3 regions of the Cupriavidus sp. PB-02 genome follow, and region 3 is predicted to be linked to each of the others. Evidence: predicted binding sites of a transcription regulator. Region 3 holds the regulator's gene; each other region holds the start of a gene.

Region 1 (5,906 bases), 930 kb from region 3:
CTGGCCCGATGCTGCTGGCCTCGCTGATTGCCTTGCCCATTGCTGGAGCGAATGCGAAGGAGGAGGGGCGCCCTCCGCTAAGGCTTGTCGTGCCATACGCGGCCGGAGGCACGACTGACTACGTCGCCCGGCTTCTGCAGAAGCCGCTTGGCGAACTATTGAACCAGCCGGTCATCGTGGAAAACAAGCCTGGCGCGGCCGGGGCGATCGGTACGGACTACGTTGCGAAGGCTTCGGCTGATGGAAACACCATCCTGTTCGGCAACCAGGGACCGAACGCGATCGTTCCATCCCTGAGAAGAACGCCTTACGATGCGCTGCGGGACCTTCAACCGCTAACGACAATCGCCTTCATGCCATTGGTATTGATGGTATCGGCAGAGAAGGGTCCCAAAACGCTAAAGGCTTTTATGGAGCAAGCGCGTCAGCCGGATGCTAGCGTCAACTACGGTTCATCAGGGATTGGCTCGCTTGCGCACCTGACGGGAGTCGAGTTTTCCCGCCTCGGCAAGCTTGACATGACGCACATTCCTTATCAGGGCGGATCGCTGGTCGCCAGAGGCTTGCTTCAGGGAGACATCCAGTGCAGCTTCGTGAGCGCGATTGAATCTGTAGCACTGGTGCAATCGGGAAAGATGCGATTCCTCGGCGTAGCGGCACGCCAGCGCATGGCCTCGCTACCCGAGGTCCCGGCGATTGCCGAAGATTTGCCGAGATTTGAAAGCGTCTTGTGGTTTGCGGCGTTCGCGCCCAGAGGCACCAGCGACGTCGATGCGAGGCGGCTTCGCGGCGCCCTGGTCAAGGCGGTAGAGCGTCCGGAGTTCCGCAAGTACCTTGCGGACCATCACGCGGAAGCCAGGGCCAGTACACCGGAAGAACTGACGCAGCTTATCCGGAAGGACATGGCGCATTGGGGCGGCGTGGCCCGTACGGCCAAGATTCCCATGTAATGCCGGAGGAGGTCGAATCCTTTCCGGAGTTATTTCCCGACGCAACGGACGCTGACGTAAATCGAAGCAATCTACACTTCACGGCTACCGACGTGGGCGGACGAACGCATATCCGACCCGATCTGCGGCAACCTGGCCGTCAATATGCTGCTGGGCCCCGCGGGGCTGCCTGCCGACATCGTCAACAGCCTCGCCACGCTGGTGCGGCAGTCGGTCACGGAATCGGAGGCCGTCAGGAATGTGCGGGAGCAGCTTGGCAGCCAAGACACGCCATTGACCGGCGAAGCCCTGCAGCGCTTCATCGCGCGCACGGGGTCGATCTATCAGGCCATGATCAGGACGGTAGGGCTCAAAATGGAATGATGGCCGCGCTGAAACCGGGCGCGCTCATGGCGGGCACCGGTCCACGGCAAAAGTTCTGGGCCGAGGCCCGGCAGTGCCGCGAAACGACCGACGTTCAGTGCATGGACGCGTTCGCTTCGCTGTCGATCTGCTTGCGCAAGGTTGCAAAGCGCTTCTCCACATTGGCGCCAAATAGGGGATCGGCACTGGCCCAATCGATCGCGGCGACCTCCGCCCAGTCCGCTTCGGTCAGGAACCGGGCGGCACGCGACATGACCTGTTTCTCCTCGGTGGACAGATGGTTACGGTAGTACACCAGGTACATGGCCGCGGCCGCTTCCAGTGCCGTTCGCGAAGTGACCACTTCGCTCTGGGCTTCGCGCAGGCGATTGAGCAATTCCGCGCCGACCGTGGCGATCACGCGATGTTCCTGCAGTAACCGGCTGATGATGATCCGTGTGCCGGGATCCCGTTCCACGAGCAGCGCGTAGGCAACATCCTCGCGGGGATGGTGCACGCAATCGCCATAGTTGCGCATGTAATGGATGATCGTGGCCATCAGGCCGTAGTCTGGCTGCTCGCCCTGATGGAAAGTGCTGACCTGCTGTTCTAGCAGGTCGAGCAGTGAGGCGAAATGGACATGGTCGGTATGCCAGGCGGCAAGCGGTGACGGGCTGGGGGAGGAAAGCGCGTCGGAAGGTGAAGTCGGCAGCGAGGTGACGAGCGGGGTGGCCATGGCGCCCTCCTGGGAAGCTGGGCAAGCAGATCGTTGAGTCCGATGCGAATTGGGACTCGCGGGGCTCTCATTGACACAGTAGTTGCCCTGCACGATTTGCGTCTGACGCAGATCAAAGCGGCGCCACCTTTCAGGATCATGTGCAGCGGGCCGCGTGCAGCCTTTCCCGGCCTATCTCAGTCCGCATCGCCGTGACGGTGTCTTTGTCCGTCTCAGGCAGGTCGTGGCTCGGATAGCGGGTGATGCGCGCCTGGGTCGGGGCGCGCCGGCGGCGGGCGAGGGCGAGCGGGTTGCCGGCCAGGTAGCCCGCCTCGGTCACCCAGGCGAACAGGGCGTTCAGGATCCGCAACGCAGCGTGCCTCCGTTGCCCGCATGTACCCAGGGTGCTACCGGTGATTCATGAGCGGTGGGGTTCGAACAGCGCGTTCAGGATCACCATGGCCTGGCGCACGCTACCGGGCGATAGCGGCCCGGCAAACGGGCGCCAGTCAGGATGGCTGGGAGACGACGGCCGCTCCCCGCTACAAGATCCTCCACGCCAGCGAGGCTTGTCACACAAAGTGCGGAAGACCCAATTTACATCGCCGCTCCGTGGCGACCAAAGACAGACGGCAAAGCCCACTCATCGCTCTGAACGTACCGCTCAGAGCGATGACACACTTATAGGTTACGCTGGATCGAAACAATAGGTACAAATCTTGTTGCCATCGGGGTCCCGCACATATGCCGCGTATGAGGTGGGGGTGAAGTTCCGGGGACCTGGCGCACCTTCATCCCGGGCGCCCAGGCTGATTGCGGCTTCATGGAAGGCATGGACCGCTGAGCGATTGGGGGCGGAAAAGCTAATGGTCCCACCGTTGGCATACGTGGATGGCAGGCCGTTCCCCGGCTTGGTGACCATGAATTCCGGGCTGTCTACACCCCATAGCGAGGCCGTGTCCAGATTCATGACGCGGCTGATGCCAAGTGCACCGAGAACGCCATCATAGAATGCGCGAGCACGCTCCAGGTCGTTGGTGCCTACAACAATATGGGAAAAGATTGCCATGTTCAAACTCCTTTGTGGGTAGAAAAAGAGTGGACACAATGCGCTATCAAGCATCAGTTGCCGCGCATTGGTCGGGTGTCGCTAAGCCGGCATCAACGTGTCCCGAAGTTGAGCATTCCAACTAGCAGCGCTGGTCAACAACGGGCGGCGGCATCCATTCAGGATGCTTCCATGGAAACGTACGTGATCCTCGATGAATGAAGCGATGAAGTAATAGCCATGGTCGTAGCCTTCATGTCGCCGGAGAATGAGTAACTGACCAATAGCGGCACAAGCCTCTGCAAACGCGTCGGGGAGAAGTTGTTCGTGGAGAAATTGATCCGATAGTCCTTGATCAATCAGGATTCCGTCCACGAAGGGAGGGTGAATCTGCTTCAGCATCAGCGAGGTGGCATCATGATCCGCCCAAACGCTTTTGGTATCGCCGAGGTAGCCGGTGAAAGCCTTCTGGCCCCACGGGCAGCGCGAGGGCGCGGCGATCGGCGCAAACGCGGACACCGAACAGAAGCGCTGCGGATGGCGCTGTGCCAGCACCAGCGCGCCGTGCCCGCCCATGGAATGCCCGAAGATGCCGACGCGGCTGGCATCGCCAGGCAGCGCAGTGGTGACCAGCCCGAACAACTCCTCCGCAACGTAGCTCTCCATGCGCCAGTGGTTGCTCCAAGGCGCCTCGGTGGCGTCGAGGTAGAAGCCGGCACCCACGCCGAAGTCCCAAGCATCGGCCTCACCCGGCACACCCGCGCCGCGCGGGCTGGTGTCGGGCGCCACCAGCATCAGCCCGTGCTCGGCGGCAAAGCGCTGCGCGCCGGCCTTGATCATGACAGTCTCTTCGGTGCAGGTCAGCCCGGCCAGGTAGAACAGCACCGGCACCTTGGCGCCGCCCTGCGCCTGCGGCGGCAGAAACACCGAGAATTTCATCGGCAAGCCGATGATGGCGGAGTCATGCCGGTAGAAGCGCTGCACACCGCCGTGGCAGCCGTGTTGCGAGATCAGTTCCATGGCGAGCGCCTCAGTACAGCACCACCGAGCGGATCGACTCGCCGCGCTTCATCAGGTCGAAGCCTTCGTTGATGCGCTCCAGCGGCAGCGTGTGCGTGATCAAGTCGTCGATATTGAGCTTGCCTTCCATGTACCAGTCGACGATCTTCGGCACGTCGGTGCGGCCGCGCGCGCCGCCGAAGGCCGAGCCCTTCCACTCGCGCCCGGTCACCAGCTGGAATGGGCGCGTCGAGATCTCGGCGCCGGCCTCGGCCACGCCGATGATGATCGACTTGCCCCAGCCCTTGTGGCAGCACTCCAGCGCCTGGCGCATGACCTGCGTGTTGCCGATGCATTCGAATGAGTAGTCCGCGCCGCCGTCGGTCAGCTGGATGATGTGGTCGACGACGTTCTCCACTTCCTTCGGGTTGACGAAATGTGTCATGCCGAACTTGCGCGCCATCGCCTCGCGCGCCGGGTTCAGGTCCACGCCGATGATCTTGTCGGCGCCGACCATCCTGGCCGCCTGGATCACGTTCAGGCCGATACCGCCCAGGCCGAACACGACCACGTTGGCGCCGGCTTCCACCTTGGCGGTGAACAGCACCGCGCCCACGCCGGTGGTCACGCCGCAGCCGATGTAGCAGACCTTGTCGAAGGGCGCATCCGGGCGGATCTTGGCCAGCGCGATCTCCGGCACCACGATGTGGTTGGCGAAGGTCGAGGTACCCATGTAGTGGAAGATCGGCTTGCCGTCGATCGAGAAGCGCGAGGTGCCGTCCGGCATCAGGCCCTTGCCCTGCGTGGCGCGGATCGCCTGGCACAGGTTGGTCTTGCGCGACAGGCAGAACTTGCACTGGCGACATTCCGGCGTGTACAGGGGAATCACATGGTCGCCCGGCTTCAGCGAGGTCACGCCGGGGCCGACGTCGGTGACGATGCCGGCGCCTTCATGCCCCAGGATCGCCGGAAAGATGCCTTCCGGATCGGCGCCTGACAGCGTGTAGTAATCGGTATGGCAGATGCCGGTGGCCTTCATTTCCACCAGCACTTCCCCGGCGCGCGGACCGTCCAGGTCCACGTCTTCGATGGTCAGCGGGGCACCGGCTTCCCAGGCGATTGCAGCTTTCGTCTTCATAGTAGGCGCGTCTATAGTGTCAAAGTGAGTAAGGTCTATCGGCCGAGGTATTGCTCGATGCGTTGCCGCAGCCCGGGTTCCGCTGCGGACCGAACCAATGCCGCCATGTCGACATCCGCTGTCGGTGGATGTACCGCGGCGTAAAGGCTCTCCTGCGCCCGTGGGGAAAGCATGGTGGCGTCCTTGAGGTCACGCGCGAAGAGAGCAGTCCAGTCATCCTGCTCGGTCACGCGGGAGACCAGATCAATCTGGTTCGCTTCATCGGCGGGAATTTCACGAACAGTCTGCAGGATTTCGCGCGCCCGTTCGTTGCCGACAAGCGCGGCGAAGCGGCGCGTTCCAAGCACCAGATCAAACAAGAGACCGGGCATGCGGAATTTTGTGTCTGACGTGGCATAGCGCCGCTTGCATGCCGCGAACAGATCGACCCCGGCTCCGAAGTTCCTCCCGTGTGCGTACGCTACCGTCATACAGGGCGAGTACGCGATCAATTGCAGCAGCGTTTCGATCCTGACCAGGCGAAGGAGAAGGCTCGCGTCTGTTTCCTGGTCGAGACTGCCGAGGTCAAAGCCTGCGCAGAAGTTGCGCCCCATGCCACGAAAGGCGATGAGCCTGACAGCGTCATCGGTGTGGGCCTGTCGGATCGCCTGGATCAATGCTTCGACAAGTTCTGGAGACAAGGCATTCAGCTTGTCGGGCCGATTCAGCGTGAGC
Region 2 (5,906 bases), on a different replicon from region 3:
CAATCTGCTCCCCGGCGCGCAGAAGTTCACCCCGGGCGAGCACAATCCGTCTGCATTGACCTACGGACAGAGCATCACCGATGCCTGCATCGGGTGGGACGATTCGGTGGCAGTGCTGGACATGCTTAGCGAGGCGGTCAATGTACGCCGCGGGCTCTATTCGAAGCCGTAGCAACGACGATGATCGACAGCCGGCCAGTTCACCGCCGGCGCAAGCGCAGGGCGCTTCAGTGCGCGTCGTAGGCGAGCACGGCGGGTGGGGCCGCAGGCAGTAGCTGTTCGAACCAGTCCGCCGTCAGGCTGGCGATGCTCGCCAGCGCCGGGCGGTCTTCGAAGCTGCGGCCGTTGGTCGGGATCAGCCGCAACTGCCGCGGGCCGCGCATCTGCCCGAAAGCCAGGTCGTTGACGCGGATGCTCTCCGGGTCGCCGCTGGCGCACATCAGCAAGACCGGTGTTTCAAGCTCTCGCAGGGCTGCGTCGCCGGACAGGTCCGCGCGCCCCGCGACAAAGGCCATGGCCGCGAGCCGGTCCGGGTTGACCGCGGCTTCGCGGGCCGCTGCCGCGGCGGCGCTGCCGGTACTGAGCAAGCCCGCCGGCAAGCTGGCAAAGGGCGTGCGTGCGCGCAGGAAGTCCAGCGTCTGGCGCAGCCGCGCCGCCAGGTCGTCCAGCTCGGAAGCCGCGGCGTCGTCGACGCGGCTGTCAGGGCGCAGGTCGACCAGCATGGTGGCGAAGCCCCTGGCCCGCAGCTTGCGCGCCAGGTAGTGGCTGCGCGCGGCGCGGCGCTGCGCCCCGCCCGCATAGACCATCAGCACGACGCCCAGCGGATCGGGGCCGGATTCGAGCATGGCCGGCAGCCAGCCGCTGCCATACGGGACCTGCACGGCCGCGCTGAGCGATGGCAAGCCGGCGCCCGCCCGTTGCCCGGCGCCCGGGCCGGCCTGGGCGGGCGTCCTGGCCAGCAGTTGCCTGACCCGGTCGTCGCTCACCAGCTGGAACTCCCGATAGTAGTGCGCGAGGCTGGCGATGCGCTCCGGCGTGTCCAGGCAGACAACTTCGTCGGCCAGCGCGCGGATCCGTTCCAGCCCGGCCCTGGCGGCCACCGGCAGCGCGCAGACGATGCGCGCCGGATAGCGCTTGCGCAGGCGTGCCAGCGCGGCATACATGGTGGCGCCGCTGACCAGCCCGTCGTCGACCACGATCACCACGCGAGCGTGCGGGTCGCAGTGCTGCCGCAGCGGCGTATAGACCGCTCGCTGGCGGCGCAGCTCGTCGAACAGGGCGTCGCGCCGCTCGTCCGCTTCGCCGCAGGAATCGCCTTCGCCGGTGCGCCAGGTTGCGCCGGCATCGTCCAGGGCCACGCCGGGTGCGATCCTGCGCGCCATCGCCAGGTCAAAGTCGGCACCCAGCGTATCGGCGACGATGCGCCCGACCGGCACCCCGCCGCGCGGTATCGCCAGCACCAGGGCGCCGGTGCCCCGGTAGGCGCGCAAGGCCCCGGCCAGCTCCGTGCCGGCATGCTCGCGGGTCTGGAAACGCGTCTGGTAACGGCTCATGGAAATCAGCGAAGAAGGTGGCGGAGGGAGAGGCCGCAGCCAGGCCAGACGGGCCGGGCCAGGAAATACGCAGTGATATACGGTCGGAGCCGGGCAGGCGGTCCCGGCTTGCCGTCAGCCTTCGGTCTCGCTGCGGATCAGCAGCACTGGCTTGCTGGCCCTGGCAAGTACGCCTTCGGACACGCTGCCCATCAGCAGGCGCCTGACGCCGCGCCGGCCGTGGGTGCCCATGACGATCAGGTCGGCATTCCAGGCATCGGCTTCGGTGACGATGGTCGCCGAGATCCGCCCCGGCGCCACCGGCTTCTCGTCCAGTTGCGTGATGCTGCGGATACCGGCCTCGCCCAGGCGGGCCGTGGCGGCCTCCAACGCCTTGCGGCCATGGGCGATGAGGTTTTCGACCAGCTCGCGCGGGTCGAAATAACTGGCCTCGAAGTAGACATCGGAATCGTCCACCACGTACAGCACCTTGACTTCGGCACCCGTGGCCCGGGCGATGATGACGGCCTGGCTCAGGGCCAGGTCGGACGAGCGGCTGCCGTCCACGGCGAGCAGGATGCGCTGGTACATGGTGTGTCTCCTGAGGGGGCAACTGGCGACGAATTTCTGTTGCGATTCGTTGCAGTTAGCGTAGCCGGTGGCAGCGATATGGGCTTGACGCGGATCAACCCGGCGCAGGCAAATCGTGCTGGGTTTCTTCGCGAACCGTTGCCGGGGGTCTGGAAGTGGCGGCGGCGGACCCTGATGCGCGCCTTGGTGCTGCAGCCCGCACTGATCACCCGCCAGGGCAGGGCTGCACGTGCGGGGCAGAACGTCGCCACCTGCGCGCCGGTCGAACTGGCAGGGACGTTGCCGGGTGGCGTTGCCGTTGCGCAGGCGCGCGTCCCCAGGCATCGTTGACGCGGCGCAAATCCATGCCGGCCGGCCGTGTCACGATGGACTCACCTGCAAGTGCCGGGCGGCAATCGCCAGAGCAAGGAGGCATCATGGGCAGCAACAGGTACGACCCGTTCTCCATCGAACCCATCGGCGACATGCTCCAGGGAGTGCTGCGCACGCTGCGCGGCGCGGCCGAAGGCGGTGGGGGCATCAAGGTGGACGTCAGCGAGACCGAGCGGGACTATACGGTGACGGCGGAGATCCCCGGGGCGAGGAAGGAGGATATCGAGGTGTCGGTGGAGCGGGGGACGGTGGTGATTTCCGCCAGGGTCGAGCGCTCCAGCGAAGAGAAGGAGGGCGAGCGCGTGATCCGCCGCGAACGCTACCGCGGCACGATGCGGCGCGCCTTTGCGCTGGATACCGACGTCGACGAGGACAAGGTCGACGCGGTCTATGAAAACGGCGTGCTGCGCCTGGTGCTGCCCAAGAAGCAAGCCACGCCACAGAAGACCATCAACGTCCGCTAGCGGACCGCCACGCACAGGATCACGCCATGCCCATGCACTTCCGGACCATCCTGGTCGACCTGCGGGAAGACCATGCCCGCGCCGCCCGCATCGAGGCCGCCGCGCGACTGGCCGCGCAAAGCGGCGGCAGTGTCGTAGGGCTGACTGCGACCGGCACGCAGCTCGAACCATTCCGTGGCGCCGGCGCGGAAGCCGGCAGCTACGCCGCGCTCGCGGCCGGCCATTTGCAGCGCCTGGCCGCAGAGCATGAGGCCGTCTTGCTGGAGGGAACGCGCCAGGTATCGGCTGCTGTCACGACCCGGCATTTCGTGGTCGAGGCGGAAGCCGGATGGGCGCTTGCCGACGAAGGCCGCTATGCCGACCTGATCCTGCCCGGTCCGCCCGGCGGCGACGCGGGCATTCCGGCGCCGATGGCGGGCACCGCGGAATACGCGCTGCTGCATGCGGGCCGGCCGGTGCTGCTGATTCCCGGTCGTGCCTGCCCGGTGCTGCCGGGCCGCGTTGCCATCGCCTGGAACGGCGGGCGCGAGGCCGCCAGGGCGGTGGCTGATGCGCTGCCCTGGCTGGCCAGTGCCACTGGCGTGTCGATCGTAGTGGTCGAAGGCGGCGCGGATGGGCCGGACCGGGCCAGCGGCGTGCGCCTGGCGGACTGGCTCGCCAGTCATGGCGTCAGCGCCGACCTGCATGTCGAGCCGGGCGGCAACCCTGACGAGGTCTTGCCGCGAATGGCCATGGACCTGCAGGCGGACGTGCTGGTCGCGGGTGGCTATGGCCGGGCACGGCTGCGCGAGCTGGTGCTCGGCGGCACCACCCGGGCGTTGCTGCACCAGGCGGCGCTGCCGGTGTTCCTGTCCCGCTGAAGCCCGGCCCGAGGTCGCACCGACGTCGGGCCGGCCGCATCAGACCACCAGCGGCATCTTCCCGATCAGCTTGTCCAGCGTGATCGGATAATCCCGCACACGCACCCCGGTAGCGTTGTAGACCGCGTTCGCCACGGCCGCCCCAACGCCCGAAATCCCCAACTCCCCCACACCCTTGGCCTTCATCGGCGATGAAGCCGGATCGGTCTCGTCAAGGAAGATGACCTCCTGATGCGGAATATCGCCATGCACCGGCACTTCATAACCCGCCAGGTCATGGTTGACGAAGAAGCCAACACGCTTGTCGACCGCGAGTTCCTCCATCAGCGCCGCACCCACGCCCATGGTCATCGCGCCGATCACCTGGCTGCGCGCCGACTTGGGATTCAGGATCCGCCCCGCCGCGCACACCGCCAGCATGCGCCGCACGCGGATCTCGCCGGTGGCCGCATCGACCGCGGCTTCAACAAAATGCGCCCCGAAGGTGGACTGCTGGAAACGCTTGTCGAGGTCGCCGAACTCCAGCACATCCTCCGCCACCATGCCGCCTTCACCCGCCACGCTGGCCAGTGGCACGCTGCGGCCGCCGGCGCGGATCTGGCCGTTGTCGAACACCGCCTCCTGCGGGGCAAAGCCTGCCTTCTGCGCCACCGTGTCGCGCAGCTTGACGCAGGCCGCATAGACCCCGGCGGTGGAACTGTTGGCGCCCCACTGGCCGCCCGATCCCGCCGAAACCGGGAAATCCGAATCCCCCAGCCGCACCAGCACCCTGTCCAGCGGCACGCCCATCATTTCCGCCGCGGTCTGGGCGATGATGGTGTAGCTGCCGGTGCCAATATCGGTCATGTCGGTTTCCACCGTGACGATGCCATTGCCATCGACCCGCACCCGCGCGGCTGACTTCATCACCTGATTGTTGCGGAACGCCGAAGCCACGCCCAGGCCGACCAGCCACTGGCCCTCGCGCCGCGCGGCGGGCCTGGCGCTGCGGCCCTGCCAGCCGAAACGCTCGGCGCCGATGCGCAGGCAGTCGACCAGGCGCCGCTGCGAGAACGGGCGTCCCGGCTTCTCCGGATCGACCTGGGTGTCGTTGAGGATGCGAAAGGCGATCGGGTCCATGCCCAGCTTCTCCGCCATCTCGTCCATCGCGACTTCCAGCGCCATCATGCCGGGCGCCTCGCCGGGCGCGCGCATGGCATTGCCTTCAGGCAGGTCCAGTGACGCGAGCCGCAGCGTGCTCAGCCGGTTGGGCGCCGCATAGAGCAGGCGGGTTTGCTGGATCGCGTTCTCCGGCTTGCCGCCCGGCAGGTCGCCCGACCAGCTGTCATGCCCGATCGCGGTGAGCTTGCCGTCCAGCGTCGCACCCAGCCGAATGTGCTGGATCGTGGCCGGGCGGTGCGTGGTGTTGTTCATCATCAGCGGGCGCGTCAGCGCCACCTTCACCGGCCGGCGCACCGCGCGCGCGCCGATCGCGGCGAGCAGCACATCGGCACGCAGGAACAGCTTGCCGCCGAAGCCGCCGCCGATAAACGGCGACACAACGCGCACGTTCTCCCTGGGGATGCCAAGCGTGGTGGCCAGGTCGGTGCGGGCCCAGTCGATCATCTGGTTGGAGGTCCAGACCGTCAGCTTGTTGCCTTGCCAGGCGGCTACGGTGGCATGCGGCTCCATCATCGCGTGCGACTGGTCCGGCGTGGAGTAGGTGGCGTCGAGCTTCACCGGCGCCGCCGCAAAGGCCCCGGCAAAATTCCCCACCGCCGAGTCGGGACGGTTGGCCACCTTCGCCGCGGCGTCGCGTGCCTGCGCCAGGTCATAGGCGCCGCGCTGCCGGTCGTAGCGCACGCGGATCAGCTGCGCCGCGGCGCGCGCTTGCTCGAACGTCTGCGCGATCACCAGCGCGATCGCCTGGTGGTAGTGCTGGATCTCCGGGCCACCCAGCAGCGTGGCGGTATTGCGGCCGGCCTTGGCGAGCTCGCCGGCATGTTGCGCGGCAATGATGTCGATGACACCGGGGGCGCGGCGGGCCTCGTCCAGGTTGATCGACGCGATGCGGCCCTTGCCGATGCCGGCGCCGACCACATAGCCGT
Region 3 (5,906 bases):
GGTGGTGAAGATCAGCAGGCCTTCGGTATTGAAATCCAGGCGACCCACCGCGACCCACTTGCCGGTCTTGATGCGCGGCAGGTTGTCGAACACGGTCGGACGGCCTTCCGGATCGGACTGGCTGACGATTTCCCCGGCCGGCTTGTGGTACAGCAGCACGCGGGGCGGTTTGGTCGACACCTTGCGATGGATCAGCTTGCCGTTCACGCGGACCTGGTCGGCCGGCAGGATGCGCTGGCCGATATGAGCAGGCAGTCCGTTGACCGAGACGCGGCCCTGCAGGATCAGCTCTTCCATCTCGCGGCGCGAGCCCAGGCCGCCCTCGGCCAGCACCTTGTGCAGCTTGGGGGCGTCGTCCTCGGCCGACAGCTCGCGCACCGGCTTGGCCTTGGTGCGCGGAATGACGGTGTCGTCCTTGTCGTACTGCTCGGAGATCACGAAGCGGAACAGGTCTTCGCTGTTCGCCGCACCCTTGTCCGCGCCGGGCTGGGCCTGGCCTTGCCCCTTGCGCTGCGCCTGCGGCTTGGCGCCGTCCTTGCGGCGGCCCTGCTGGCGGGCGCCGGCGCCCTGCACTTCGGCGGGCGCAGCGCCCTTGCCGGCGCGCTGCTGGCCCGGCTTGCGCTTGCGGCCGGCCTGCTCGGGCTTGTCGGCGCCTTCGCCCTTGGCGGCGCGGTCGATTTTCTCGGCCTTGGTGGTCGAGGCGTGCCCACCCTGGCTGCCCTGGCCACCCTCGCCCTGACCCGTCTTGCGCTTGCCGCGGCCACGCTGGCCACCGCGTCCGCCCGCAGGCGCCGCCGCAGACGCGGCGGCTGCCTCGCCGGCCTCGCCCTGCACCGGTGCCTCGGCACCTTCGGCGCGGCCGGCATCGCGATCCTGCGCTGCCTGGCGGCGAGATGCCACCAGGTTCCTCAGCCCGCGGCGCAGCCCCTTGCGGCGGGGCGCGGCTTCGCTGCCCGATCCGGGTTCTGCGGCGCCGGTATCGGCGGATGCACCCGCATGGCGGGCGTCTTGCTCTACGGAATCAGACAAGGTATTCACTATCGGATGTTGCATGTTGTTCAGTTCGGCACGCGCTCGTCGTGCTCGCTCGGGTGCGGCGGCGTACCGTCTTCTGGCAGTTCGCTGCGCGCCCCGTCCGGATTGGGTTCGGCCTCGGCAGGTTCGATAAGGTCATCCACGGGGTCAGCGCCTTCGCTGGCCTGCTGTCGCGGCTGGACGTCGAAACCATTGGCGGTTTCGGCGCCCTCGGTTCGTTCGGTGCTCTCGGTGCTCTCACCGGCGACCGGCGCTACCATCTCGCCAGCCTCGGCCGCCAGCCCTTCCGGCTGGCCTGCAACGCCCTGCGCCACGGGCGGTTGCAGCTCGGCAGCTTGCTGTTCCGCGGCGGGCGCCGGAACCGCCACAGGATCGGCAAACGCCTCCTCGTCGGCGCTGACTGGCTTGATCGCGGCCAGCTCCTCGAAATCGATGGCCTGCTGTTCCAGCAGGGCAGCCTGGGCCTGCGCCTGGGCGTCTTCCAGCGGCGGCAGTTCATCCAGCGTACGCAGGCCGAGATCGTCCAGGAACGCCTTGGTGGTCGCGTACAGCGCCGGCCGGCCCGGCACGTCGCGGTGGCCGATGACCTCGATCCAGCTGCGGTCTTCCAGCTTCTTGATCACTTCCGTGCTGACGGTCACCCCGCGGATCTCTTCGATATCGCCGCGGGTCACCGGCTGCCGGTAGGCAATGATCGCCAGCGTTTCCATCACCGCACGCGAATACTTTGGCGGTTTTTCCGGATTGAGGCGATCAAGGTATTCACGCATTTCCGGGCGGCTCTGGAAACGCCAACCGCTCGCCAGGGCCACCAGTTCCACACCGCGCTGGCGCCAGTCCTGGCGCAGCTCGTCGAGCAGCACGCGGATCGTGTCCGCACCGACGTCATCGTCAAACAGCCGTCGCAGATCATTGACGCGCAAGGGCTCCTGCGCGCAGATCAGCGCCGTCTCGAGGACGATCTTCGCCTCTTGGGTATTCATGTTGATGGTGTGCAGCCTGTCTTTGCACCTGCTCCCGGACGGATCCGGGGCACCGGAGATTTTGGATACAGCGATGCCGAATGCCATCGCCATCTCATTGCGCAGCTAACCCGGATGCCTGCCGCATCCAAGCCGTGCACTTCCCTTTCTTTGCATCGAATGCCGGGTCGGTCCGGCAGGAGATCGTTCGCAGGCCGTCTTGGGCCGGTCAGCGAACCCCTTGCGTCGCGCGCCCGCACTCAACGGACGATGCTGTCGGCGAACTGAACGCCTCGGACGCAAGAAAAAACGGATATCGGGAGCAAGGCCGGCATCTCCAACACCGCGGTGCCAGCCGGACTTTTGAGCCAGATCTTTTGAACCGGATGGACCGCGGGACGGGCCGGGCCTCGAAAACCTTCCGCTTCCCGTAGCCCCTGAGCGCGCCTTCTGATATGAAGGCCGCCTGGCGCTGCTCGCCACATCGCGCCGCGCGATACCGCAATGCAGGCGATTGTATGGCATTCCCGCCCCAGCCTGCAACCATCATCCGTTGCGCCATGCGGCGGCGGCGCCTCAGAACACCAGGCAGAAACCCTGCCCGGCCAGGGAATGTGGCAGCAGCACCGCTCGGGCGATGCCCAGCCCGCCGAACGCCATCACCGCGACCCCAGCCCCCAGGCGTATGCCACGCCGCCTGGACAGCGTGCGCAGGTAGCCCGACAGGCCGGACAGCACCAGCAGGTTGGGCAGCGTGCCCAGCCCGAACACGCCCATCACCAGCGCCCCCGAGCCGGCGTTGCCCGCCAGCAGTGCCAGCGTCAGCGCGCCATAGACCATGCCGCACGGCACCAGGCCCCAGGCCAGCCCCACCCCATAGCGCCGCGCCAGCCCGCCACGGGCCCGCACGAATGCCGGCATGCCGCCGGCCAGGCGGCCCAGCTGGCCAGCCACCGTAGCGGTGGCGCATGCCGCCAAGCGCTCGAGCCAGGCCAGGGTGAACGCATTGCCCTGAAGCAGCCGCCAGCCCGACCACAGCAGCATGGCGCTGCCCGCACCGAACAGCCAGCGCTGCACCGGCAGGTAGTCCTGCTTCCATGCGGTGGCACCGACCGCGCCCAACAACGCACCCAGCAGCATATAGGTCGAGATCCTGCCGATGTGCATTGCCAGCAACTCACCGAACCACGCGGTCCGGTTTTTCACGAAGTTCACCGTCGCGATGGCGTCGCGCCGCTGTTCCACCGCGAGGGCAAGGCCGCCACACATGGCGGCACAATGCACCCCGCCAAGCAGGGCCAGCAGAAAAACGCTAATAAGCACACCAAATGTCAATTCTGACTCCCTGCCGCATCACATCGCACGGTAAAATGTTGGGGTCGTGCCCTCGCAGCCATTCTTGCAGGTTCCAATTGCTCACCTCCATTCCCATTACCGAGATGTCGCCCCGTTGCTCCACATGCGCGATGGGGCAACTGTGCCTTCCGGTAGGCATGTCCCAGCAAGATCTTGCCAAGATGGACACGCTGGTGCAGGAACGCATTCGCGTTCATAAAGGCGAGACCCTGTACCGCATGGGCGATCCGCTCACCGCTGTCTATGCCATCCGCTTCGGTACGCTGAAGACGCACGTCACCACCGAAGACGGCCGTTCGCAGATTACCGGCTTCCACCTCCCCGGCGAAATCGTCGGCCTCGACGGGCTGGGTGAAATGCAGCACGCATCGGATGCCACGGCGCTGGAAGATACCGAAGTCTGCGTGGTGCGCATGAACGAACTGCAGACCTTGTCCGCCGGGCTGCCGTCGCTGCAGCACCAGTTCCTGCGCCTGATGGGCAAGGAGATCACGCACGACCAGCTGATGCTCGTGACGCTGGGCTCAATGCGCGCCGAGGAACGGCTGGCCGCCTTCCTGATCAACCTGTCCGAGCGCCTGTCGGCGCGCGGTTATTCGGCCTCCGAATTCGTCATGCGCATGAGCCGCGAAGAGATCGGCAGCTACCTGGGCCTGAAGCTCGAAACCGTCAGCCGCCTGTTCTCCCGCTTTGCCGAAGCGGGCCTGATCCAGATTCGCCAGCGCCACGTCAAGCTGGTGGACATCGCCGGCATCAAGCAACTCTACAGCCGCTCCTGCTGAGCGCGCATCGCACTGCCATCGCCGCACCGGCGATGGCAATTTCAAACGTCATTCAAGTTCGTCGGTATCGCTGAGCCGGGTCGGCATGGTGTAGAGCGTGAGCCCGCTGGACAGCGCGCAGAACGCCCACGCCAACAGGAAGCCGATCGTATAGACCGACTCGCGTGACGCGTCGACCGGGTGGCCGAAGAACTTCAGGTCGCCCGGATCCACGACCGAAAAGACCGTCGCGGTTGCAAAGCCCGCCATCAGGAACCCGGGCCACAGTACCCACATCAGCCAGCGCAGCCTCATGGTTGCCTCGCTGCGGCAGCCTTGCGCGGCGCGGCTCCGACCTTCTCGACCACCAGTCCATGCCGCGTTGCCCCCTGCACCGGCAGGTCAGGATGCGAGGACGCGAGCCAGATGGTCACGCCACACGCCACCATCGCCACCAGCGGGCCGCTCATCAACAGCCACGGCCACGGTTCCTTCCACCACGGATTGCCTTGCCGATTCATCTTGCCCCCCTTATCTGCAGCGGTGCGGCGCGGATCCATAACCGCGCCACACCATCCTAGCTTTACAAATCGCGCGGCACGATAAAACTGGTGGATTGCCGGATTTCGGCACTCCCCCGCTCCGTGCCTTCGCTCGTGACCGTCACGCTGATCTTGTGCGTACCCTGCGCCGCGTTCTCAATCGGAACGCGGATGCGGATCGGCAACAGCCGGTTGGAGGTCGGCGCCAGCGCTTCGGCCTGCTTGTCGTATTCAACCGTCAGGTTCTTCAGCTCGTCGCTGTCGGCGCGCACGCTGATGCGCATCGGTCCTTCGGTCGTGTTGATCAGCTGCAGCCGATAGACGTTCTCGATCCAGCGCCCTTCCACTTCGCGGCCCAGCGCGCCGCGGTCGCGGATGATGTCCACCTTCAGCGGCGTGCGCAGCGCAATCGAGGCCACGAAGCCCGCCATCAACGCAATCCAGATCACCGAATAGATGATCACGCGCGGACGCAGCAGCCGCTTGCGCGACGCCGCCGCGGACAGGCCCTTGCGCATCGCGTCTTCCGAGGTGTACCGGATCAGGCCGCGCGGATAGTCCATCTTGTCCATGACCTGGTTGCAGGCGTCGATGCAGGCGCCGCAGCCGATGCACTCGTACTGCAGGCCGTCGCGGATATCGATCCCGGTCGGGCACACCTGCACGCAGATGCTGCAGTTGACGCAATCGCCCAGGCCCGCCTTGTAGTGGTCGGTCTTGCGCGAACGACTGCCGCGCGGCTCGCCGCGGCCAACGTCGTAGGTGACGACATAGGTGTCGCGGTCCACCATCACGCTCTGGAAGCGCGCATACGGGCACATGTACTTGCACACCTGCTCGCGCATGAAGCCGGCGTTGCCCCAGGTGGCGAACGCGTAGAACAGCATCCAGAACGCCTGCCATGGCCCGAGCGAGAGCGCCAGTACCTCTCCGCCCAACTCGCGGATCGGCGCGAAATAGCCGATGAAGGTAAATCCGGTCCACAGCGCGATCAGTACCCACAGGAAGTGCTTGGTCGCTTTCAGGCGCAGCTTGCGCAGGCTCCAGGGATCACCGTCCAGGCGAATGCGTGCGATGCGATCGCCCTCGATCCGCCGCTCGATCCACATGAAGATCTCGGTGTAGACCGTCTGCGGACAGGCGTAACCGCAGAAGAGGCGCCCCGCGATCGCCGTGAACAGGAACAGCGCCAGCGCCGAAATGACCAGCAGCACCGCCAGGTAGATGACGTCCTGCGGCCACAGCACCAG

Evidence for each region. Region 3 encodes FNR, which switches genes on or off when oxygen is low (the NO sensors DNR and NnrR bind a similar motif). Its sites were predicted from a motif close to TTGATNNNNATCAA; they were not measured.
Region 1: AC10V3_RS09045 (hemerythrin domain-containing protein) is a predicted target of FNR. The motif match lies at 2,131-2,144, and genes of this name have one in related genera.
Region 2: AC10V3_RS28720 (universal stress protein) is a predicted target of FNR. The motif match lies at 2,208-2,221, and genes of this name have one in related genera.

What each region holds. Positions count from the first base shown of each region.
Region 1 is NZ_CM177694.1:1,887,369-1,893,274, forward strand. It holds gene AC10V3_RS09035 (Bug family tripartite tricarboxylate transporter substrate binding protein) at 1-950, shown strand, start outside; gene AC10V3_RS09040 (type 2 periplasmic-binding domain-containing protein) at 1,095-1,313, shown strand; gene AC10V3_RS09045 (hemerythrin domain-containing protein) at 1,408-2,028, opposite strand; partial or broken gene AC10V3_RS09050 (hypothetical protein) at 2,171-2,551, opposite strand; gene AC10V3_RS09055 (VOC family protein) at 2,696-3,076, opposite strand; partial or broken gene fghA (S-formylglutathione hydrolase) at 3,236-4,075, opposite strand; gene AC10V3_RS09065 (S-(hydroxymethyl)glutathione dehydrogenase/class III alcohol dehydrogenase) at 4,086-5,192, opposite strand; gene AC10V3_RS09070 (enoyl-CoA hydratase/isomerase family protein) at 5,228-5,906, opposite strand, start outside.
Region 2 is NZ_CM177695.1:1,736,488-1,742,393, reverse strand. It holds gene AC10V3_RS28730 (3-deoxy-7-phosphoheptulonate synthase) at 1-172, shown strand, start outside; gene AC10V3_RS28725 (phosphoribosyltransferase family protein) at 228-1,553, opposite strand; gene AC10V3_RS28720 (universal stress protein) at 1,668-2,123, opposite strand; gene AC10V3_RS28715 (hypothetical protein) at 2,298-2,453, shown strand; gene AC10V3_RS28710 (Hsp20/alpha crystallin family protein) at 2,540-2,959, shown strand; gene AC10V3_RS28705 (universal stress protein) at 2,986-3,819, shown strand; gene paoC (aldehyde oxidoreductase molybdenum-binding subunit PaoC) at 3,859-5,906, opposite strand, start outside.
Region 3 is NZ_CM177694.1:2,812,717-2,818,622, forward strand. It holds gene rluB (23S rRNA pseudouridine(2605) synthase RluB) at 1-1,053, opposite strand, end outside; gene scpB (SMC-Scp complex subunit ScpB) at 1,059-2,018, opposite strand; gene AC10V3_RS13185 (sulfite exporter TauE/SafE family protein) at 2,574-3,332, opposite strand; gene fnr (fumarate/nitrate reduction transcriptional regulator Fnr) at 3,410-4,135, shown strand; gene AC10V3_RS13195 (hypothetical protein) at 4,184-4,429, opposite strand; gene AC10V3_RS13200 (FixH family protein) at 4,426-4,635, opposite strand; gene ccoG (cytochrome c oxidase accessory protein CcoG) at 4,698-5,906, opposite strand, start outside.